One region of the Thermosynechococcus sp. JY1331 genome, then DNA from elsewhere that is predicted to be linked to it. Evidence: predicted binding sites of a transcription regulator. Region 1 holds the regulator's gene; the other holds the start of a gene.
The links. Region 1 encodes HrcA, which represses chaperone genes, less so after heat shock. Its sites were predicted from a motif close to TTAGCACTCNNANNNTNNGAGTGCTAA; they were not measured.
Positions count from the first base shown of each region.

Region 2: groES (co-chaperone GroES) is a predicted target of HrcA. The motif match lies at 1,927-1,953, and genes of this name have one in related genera.

Region 1 is NZ_CP134180.1:242,178-246,271, reverse strand. It holds gene RHJ31_RS01125 (IMS domain-containing protein) at 1-404, shown strand, start outside; gene RHJ31_RS01120 (carbohydrate ABC transporter permease) at 397-1,275, opposite strand; gene carA (glutamine-hydrolyzing carbamoyl-phosphate synthase small subunit) at 1,272-2,420, opposite strand; gene hrcA (heat-inducible transcriptional repressor HrcA) at 2,514-3,572, opposite strand; gene RHJ31_RS01105 (recombinase family protein) at 3,709-4,094, opposite strand, start outside.
Region 2 is NZ_CP134180.1:2,363,252-2,367,345, forward strand. It holds gene groL (chaperonin GroEL) at 1-1,446, opposite strand, end outside; gene groES (co-chaperone GroES) at 1,516-1,827, opposite strand; gene RHJ31_RS11590 (carbohydrate ABC transporter permease) at 2,015-2,839, opposite strand; gene RHJ31_RS11595 (MORN repeat-containing protein) at 3,278-3,910, shown strand; gene RHJ31_RS11600 (folylpolyglutamate synthase/dihydrofolate synthase family protein) at 3,880-4,094, shown strand, end outside.

The DNA of each region.
Region 1 (4,094 bases):
AACCAACGACCTTAGCCACCACCTTAACGCCGGAGATGGCACGCGATCGCCTCCGCAGGTGGCAGCAAATTAAAGCCCAAGCCCTTGGCACGGCATTTGAGATGGACAAACTAGCAACGATTTTGGCGGAGCCAGAACTCAGCCGCTGGCGATCGCGGGCACAGAGCTTAAAATCTGAGGGCAGCCATTGGGTCTATACCCTGCGGAACCTAGAGGTGAAGGAAGTCCGTCCCCGAGGCAGCGATCGCGTGGATGTATTGGCGGAAGTCAATGAGGATGCCCGTTTTTATGAACAGGGAACCCTACGCAATGATATTTCCTATAGCGATCCCTACCGCGTCATTTACACCTTTACCCGTCGCGGCAATCAATGGTTGATTCAACGCATGCAAGTGGTTAGCTAAGGGGCATTTCCACCTGTCGGCCAAACTTGAGATTCAAGAGAGACAACGACAGGATAAATAGGAATAAGACCAATCCCATCGTACAGGCGTAGTTGATCTCTAAGCGCTGAAAGGCATTCTCATAGATGTAATAAACAATGGTCTTGGAGCTATTGAGCGGCCCCCCTTGGGTCATGACATAGACCTCTTCAAAGACCTTCGTGGCAGAAATTGCTGAGATAATGCTCACCAAAAGAATATAGGGACGCATCAGCGGTAGGGTAATATCCCAATGCTGTCGCCAGCCGTCACTGCCATCGAGTGCTGCCGCTTCGTAGAGTTCACCACTAATCCCCTGAAGTCCCGCCAGATAGATCACCATGTAGTAGCCCAAGCCTTTCCAAATCGTGACGGCCATGACACTCAAGAGGGCGAGTTGGGGACTTGTCAGCCAAGGAATCGGGGTGTCCCGCAGATGCAGACCCTGTACCAGTTGATTGAAGAGGCCATTGGGGGCATAGAGCCAGCGCCAAGCAATCCCCGCCACCACCATTGAGATAATCACGGGGCTGTAGTAGGCAGCACGAAACCAGTGGATGCCCCGCAGGGGTTGATTGACCAGAATCGCCAACAGCAGGGGGGCGATCGCCAGAATCGGCACCACGACCACTAAATAGAGGAAAGTATTGGCCAAGGTTTTCCAGAAAACACCATCGCGCCACAATTGCGCAAAGTTGGCCCATCCCACCCACACAGGCGGACTCAGGAGATCCATCTCATAGCGGGTGAAACTCAGGAAAAAGGCCTGTAGGGCTGGCCAAAAGACCGTCAGTGTGAGTAGCCCCAAGGCAGGGGCAAGAAAGAGATAGGGGGTGAGCGATCGCCCTTTCATTGGCTGCGGGGGTGTTGTTGACGATAGGCACGCATTTGCGCCACAAAGTCGCCAAAGAGATAATCAGCATCGTGGGGGCCGGGGCTGGCCTCAGGGTGGTACTGCACTGAGAAAATCGGCAATGTTTGGTGCTTCAGACCGGCAACGGTTTTGTCATTGAGGTTAAAGTGGGTAATCTCAACGGGGGTTTGGGCAAGGGATTCTTCAGTAATGGCAAAGCCGTGGTTTTGGCTGGTAATTTCCACTTGCCGGGTCAGGCCAGCGGGCTGGTTCAACCCGCGGTGACCAAATTTCAGCTTGAAGGTTTCCGCCCCCAAAGAAAGTCCCAACAACTGATGCCCCAGACAAATGCCAAACATGGGACGCTGAGCCGCCAGTAATTTGCGTGCGGTTTCAATGCCTTCCTGAACCGCCGCAGGGTCGCCGGGGCCATTGGAGAGGAAAATGCCATCGGGGTCATAGCTGAGAATCGTTTCCGCTGGGGTATCCGCCGGCACAACAATCACACGGCAACCATAACTAGCCAAGCGACGGAGAATGTTGCGCTTCACGCCAAAGTCAATGGCCACAACCGTCAAGGGTGGCTCTTCGGTGGCTGTTTGGGGACGAAATTCCCAAGCCGGGGGCGTCGGTTCTGTCCATTCATAGGGGGTGCGGGTGGTCACCACCTTGGCTAGATTTTGTCCCTGCATACTGGGAGCGGCAAGGACTTTTTGCAGCAGTTCAACGGGATCAAGGATTTCCGTGGAGATGCCGCCATTCATGGCACCGACAGTACGAATTTTGCGGGTGAGGGCGCGGGTGTCAATCCCGTAAATGGCCGGAATGCGATGGGCTTTGAGGTAATCAGGTAAGGATTGTTGCGATCGCCAGTTACTGGGAATGTCACAGATATGGCGAGCAACCGCACCGCGCACTTGGGGGCGATCGGATTCATCGTCTTCGGGCGTGGTTCCAGTATTGCCCAACTCAGGGTAGGTGAATGTCACGATTTGACCACAATAGCTTGGGTCAGTGAGTACCTCTTGATAACCCGTCATGCCGGTATTAAAGACCACTTCGCCAATGGCTGTTCCCGGTGCCCCAAAGGAAAAACCGCGAAAGACTGAACCATCGGCAAGAACCAGCAAGGCGGGTGTCGGCATTTCAATATCTCCAACTGGGAAAGCCCAATAGTTTATTGTGCATGATAAAGCCGGCCGTTGACTGCACAAGAATTCTCGGATGTTTTGATTTTCTTACTTGCGGCGACTCACCTGTTCGGTTAGATAATCTGCCGCTGTGGCCACTAGGGGAATAATCCGTGCATAGGGCATCCGCGTCGGCCCTAGAATGCCAATACTGCCCACGGGGGAGTCCCCATAGCAATAGCAGGAATAAACCAGTGTACAGGACTGCATCGGCGCTAAGGTATTTTCACTGCCAATGCGGATTTGCACCTGCGAGGGGGCTTGGCTATCGCTACTGATCAAGGGAGCCAGTTGATCCTGTTGGTCTTCGAGAAGATGCAGTAGCATTTGTACCTGCTCCACTTGGGAAAACTCCGGCTGCTGCAGAACATCGGCAAGACCACTGATGACAAAGGAAGTGCCTTGGTGGCTGTAGCGATCGCTCAACTGCCGCAGTAGGGTCTGAAGCTGCTGACTGTAGGTCTGAAACTCCAAATCCAGTTTTTGCCAGTCAATGGCACTGAGTTCCACCAGCGATCGCCCCTGCAACTGATGATTGAGGAAGTTAGTCAGTACCTGGAGGGTGCGCTCCCGTAGCTCAGGATCCTCTTCCCCTTGCCCCAATTGGATCAGTGCCGACTGGGTTTCGTAGGTATCGAGCACAAGAATCACCATCACCTGCTGGGAATCCAAGGCGACCAGTTGAATCACCCGAATCTGCCGCTCCAAACGATTGGGGAGCGTAATCAGGGTAATGTAACCACTGAGATCCGAGAGCAACTGCGCCGCTTGCCGCAAGATCACCTCAAGGCGTTGTTGTCCCCAGATAAACCGCTCACTCAAGAGACTCTCGGCTTTGCGAGCCACATCGGGAATGGGCTGGATCAGTTCATCCACATAGACGCGATAGCCAGAATCAGAGGGCACCCGCCCTGCGGAGGTGTGGGGTTGGTAAAGCAGGCCACTTTTTTCGAGGAGCAGCATCGTATTGCGCACCGTGGCCGGGCTGACGTTGAGGTTGTATTCCGTGGCGATCGCTTTTGAGCCGACGGGTTCTGCCGTGGCAATGTAATGGTTAATCGTGGCGCCAAGAATTTGTTTTTGGCGATCGCTGAGTTCAATCGTCATAACCCCTTACACCTGTGACTTGTTATCTGTGTTTTTTATCTATCTATAAACTAGCCTTTGTATTTCAGCAATTCTGAGTTGCAACTTGCGGCTATGGCGATTGGTCTTTTGTGACTAAAAACTCAGCTAGAAATGGCTAAGCAGTACTGCCAATGGGGGATTCCCAAATAAATTGCAGATGAATCGACCAAGGCTGTGGCGGGCGGCTGGTGACCGCTATGGCATGTAAAAACTCCCGTAGATAGAACCGTTGCTCTGCTGCCGAGAGTTGGTACCAAAATTGTGGCTGACCAAGGGTCACCGCCAGTTGCAAAAGATTACTAGGGGGCAATTGGGCCTGCTGTGCCTCAATTTGTGCCCGTTCCCCAGCCAGTTTATAGCGGCGCAGTTGAGCGGTTTCGGGATCCAAGAGGCCTTGGGCTTCTAGTTCGGCAAGGCGGTGCAGTTGGGTTTCAATTGCTTGCAGTTGAGCCGTCAACGGTGGCGGCGGCAGCGACAGTTGGGCGATCGCGGGCGGCAGGC
Region 2 (4,094 bases), 560 kb from region 1:
TTTGGCGGCATCATAACCCACATCGAAGGGTTTTTCTTTGACCCGTTCGACAATGATGGCACCGTTTTGACCCGCGTTTTCAGCGATGCGACGCAGGGGAGCGCTAAGGGCACGCTCAACAATGTTGGCACCAATCAGTTCTTCACCCGTCAGGTGCTCAGCCGCCCAGTTGCTCAACTCAGGTGCCAAGTGCACCAAGGTGGTACCGCCACCGGGAACGATCCCCTCTTCAACAGCGGCTTTGGTGGCGTTAATCGCATCTTCCAGACGGAGTTTGCGATCTTTCATTTCAGTTTCAGTGGCAGCACCGACTTTAATCACTGCCACGCCACCGGCCAGTTTGGCCAACCGCTCCTGCAGTTTTTCTTTGTCATAGCTGGAGTCGGTTTCTTCGATTTGGCGACGGATTTGCTCGCAGCGAGCTTTGACGGCTTTTTCATTGCCTTCGGCCACAATCGTGGTGTGATCTTTGGTGATGGTGATGCGGCGAGCTTTACCGAGCATATCCAGCTTGGTATTTTCCAGCTTCAGACCGGCATCTTCGGTGATCACTTGACCCGCTGTGAGGACGGCAATATCTTCGAGCATTGCTTTACGGCGATCGCCAAAGCCGGGAGCTTTCACCGCAGCCACATTCAAGACACCGCGCAGACGGTTGACCACGAGGGTCGCCAAGGCTTCTTTCTCGATGTCTTCAGCAATGATCACCAGCGGTTTACCGGCGCGAGCCACTTGTTCGAGGATCGGCACTAGATCTTGCACTAAGGTAATTTTCTTGTCGGTGATCAGCACGAAGGGTTCATCAAGCACCGCTTCCATGCGCTCGGTGTCGGTGGCAAAGTAGGGGGAGATGTAGCCCTTGTCAAAGCGCATCCCCTCAGTGACCTCGAGTTCGGTGGTCATGGATTTGCCTTCTTCGAGGGAGATCACGCCTTCTTTGCCCACCTTGTCCATGGCATCGGCAATCATCCGACCCACTTCTTCATCGTTGCCCGCGGAAATTGCTGCCACTTGGGCAATAGCTTTGGAATCTTCCACCGGACGGGCATGTTCAGCAATTTTTTCCACAAGGAAGTGGGTGGCTTTGTCAATCCCGCGTTTCAGGGCAATGGGGTTAGCACCGGCAGCCACGTTGCGCAGCCCCTCTTTCACCATGGCATGGGCAAGAACCGTTGCCGTAGTCGTACCGTCACCGGCAGCATCATTGGTTTTCGAGGCGGCTTGGCGGATCAGCGCCACACCGGTGTTTTCAATGTGATCTTCCAGTTCAATTTCTTTGGCGATCGTCACCCCGTCGTTGACAATTTGGGGGGCGCCAAATTTTTTCTCCAGAACTACGTTCCGTCCTTTAGGACCAAGGGTCACGGCCACGGATTCAGCCAAGATGTCCATCCCTTTTTCGAGGGCACGACGAGCATTTTCGTTGTAGATAATGCGCTTCGCCATAGGTGTTTCCTACCTCAATCGTTCAACAGTGATGAAAAATCGCACAGAAATGTAAGGAGTGTCAGCGACTTAGCCAACAATGGCCAAGATGTCTTTTTCCGAGAGGAGAACGTAGTCTTCGCCCGCCAGTTTCACTTCAGTACCGGCATATTTGGAGTACAGCACTTTGTCCCCCACTTTCACATCCATGGGCTGACGCTTGCCGTCTTCAGTGAGTTTGCCAGGACCGACGGCGGTCACTTCGCCCACTTGGGGTTTTTCACGGGCGTTGTCGGGCAGGAGGATGCCCCCTGCGGTACGTTCTTCACTTTCGCTGACTTTGACAAAAATGCGATCGCCCAACGGCTTCACAGTTGAAACGCTTAGAGATACGGCTGCCATAGCGTACTGTTCTCCCAATTGTAAGAGTATGGATTGATAGCACTCACTGCACGGCTCATCGCGCAGTTTCTGGGGGGCAAGAGCATCACTTACAGTTGTTTAGCACTCTCACCCTTCGAGTGCTAATGTAGCGAGAGACGGTTGGCGATCGCAACTCCTGTTGCAGTACGGTTTTCCGAACGGAACTTTAGCTCTTTAGTCCCGTCGTGGCAATGCCGCGAATCAGTTGCCGCTGACCCAAAATAAACAAAATCATCACCGGCACAGTGGCAATCACCGCCGCCGCCATCATCAACGGCCAATCATTGGTGAACTGCTCCTGAAAACTGGCCAAGGAAAGCTGCACTGTGATCAGTTCTGGCTTAGTGGTAAAGACCAAGGGCTTAAAGAGGTCATTCCACTCCCCAATAAAGGTAAAGATAAAGAGTGTGACCAAGGCCGGTCGGCTCAGGGGCAAGAGAATATGCCAGAGGACTTGCCAGCGATTTGCCCCATCCAAGAGGGCTGCCTCCTCAAGGGCAACGGGCAATGTGAGAAAAAACTGCCGCATCAAAAAGACGCCAAAGCCATTGGCCGCCGTCGGCAAGATCAAGGCGCCATAGGTATTGATCAGATGACCCGCCTTGAGGATGAGGAAAATTGGGATCACCAAAAGTTGAAATGGGATCACTAGGGTTGCCAGCATCAGCAGCAAAATCGTCTGTTGCCCCGGAAACGAAAGTCGCGCAAGGGCGTAACCCGCTAGGGCTGAGGTCACCAACTGGAGCGCCGTTACCGCTAAAGCCACAAACGTTGAGTTGGCAAAGGCCAAGATAAAGTGTCCCTGCTGCCATGCTGCCTGATAGCTCTGCCATGTCCAGCCTTGGGGTGGCAACAATTGGGTAGGTAGGGTTCCCGGTGGCCAGCCCGACGTACAGAGCACCACCAGTAGGGGGCTGAGAACCAGCAACGCCCCCAATGTCAATACTAGGGTCAACCCCAAGGAGTGACCCCTGCCCAAGAGCCGTTTCAGCCCATCCACAACCTTCCGCTCCCCAAACAAAACCCTGCGCCCTTCGGAAAGCCAGCCTCTTGAGAGCTGCATGTCCAATTCTCCCTCATCCCTGCTTTAACTGCCAGTGAGGTACATTCTCCTTCCCCCTTTCATAGAGATTTATCTGCCCCACTCAGAGAGATTTATCTGCCCCACTCAGGGGGTTGGGAGGGCGCTTGAGGACATCCTTGCAATCAAGATTTTGCTCAAGACGCTATCAAGGGAGCACTATACCACCCTTTGCGTCTCGCAAGAGAGTGTTTGACCACCCTCCTGAGGACTTGCTTATTCAAAGTGCTGCAGGCACAGAGACCGATTCCAAGACAAAGCTTTGAGTTTCCTCCCCAAGTTTGCATAGGAGACAAGCTGTGCCAGTTAGAGAAGTTGCAATTGTCCACCCTTGTGGAGTGTCCAGTAATGACTCATCTGTACAACCCAAATCCTGCTGTTATTTACCGCTGGGTGATGAGTTCTTGCCTTGTTGGTTTAGGATGTGCAACCCTGCACTTAGCTCCTGTAACTGCCCAAATTGCCGTCTATGAAGGGCGGCGTGTCACCGGGGATGTTACCATGACACTTCCCGACGGCAGCACCTACAAAGGGGAATTGCTCAATGGTCGCTTTAATGGCCAAGGTATCCTCACAATGGCCAATGGCAACCGCTATGAAGGGGAATTTCGCAATGGCCGCTACCACGGTCAGGGGGTGCTCACCTATGCCGATGGGGGACGCTACGAAGGGGGGTTTGTGGAGGGCATCTTCAATGGCAAGGGCACTCTCCAACTGGCCAATGGTCAACGCTACGAGGGCACGTTTCTCAATGGTCAATACCATGGGGAGGGGGTGCTCACCTTTCCCGACGGTACCCGCTATGAGGGGCAGTTTCTAGCGGGCAAGTATCATGGAACTGGAACGCTCTCCTTCGGAGATGGCACAAGCTATGCCGGACAGTTTCGCAATGGCTTATTTGAAGGACAGGGGGTCTTTACGCTACCAGATGGCTCCCGCATTGTGGCCACATGGCGCAATGGTCGCCGCGAACCCCGCTAATCTGCTTCAATCAGGCTGTGAGTGATCCGCTGACGGCGGCGCTAAGTCCCTACGCCCGCTTTGGGGTGCGCCTTGGCCTTGAACCCATCCAAGCGCTGCTGAGTGCTTTGGGGTCTCCCCAGTTACAGGTGCCCTTGATCCACGTTGCGGGGACAAATGGCAAAGGGTCGGTGTGTGCCTATTT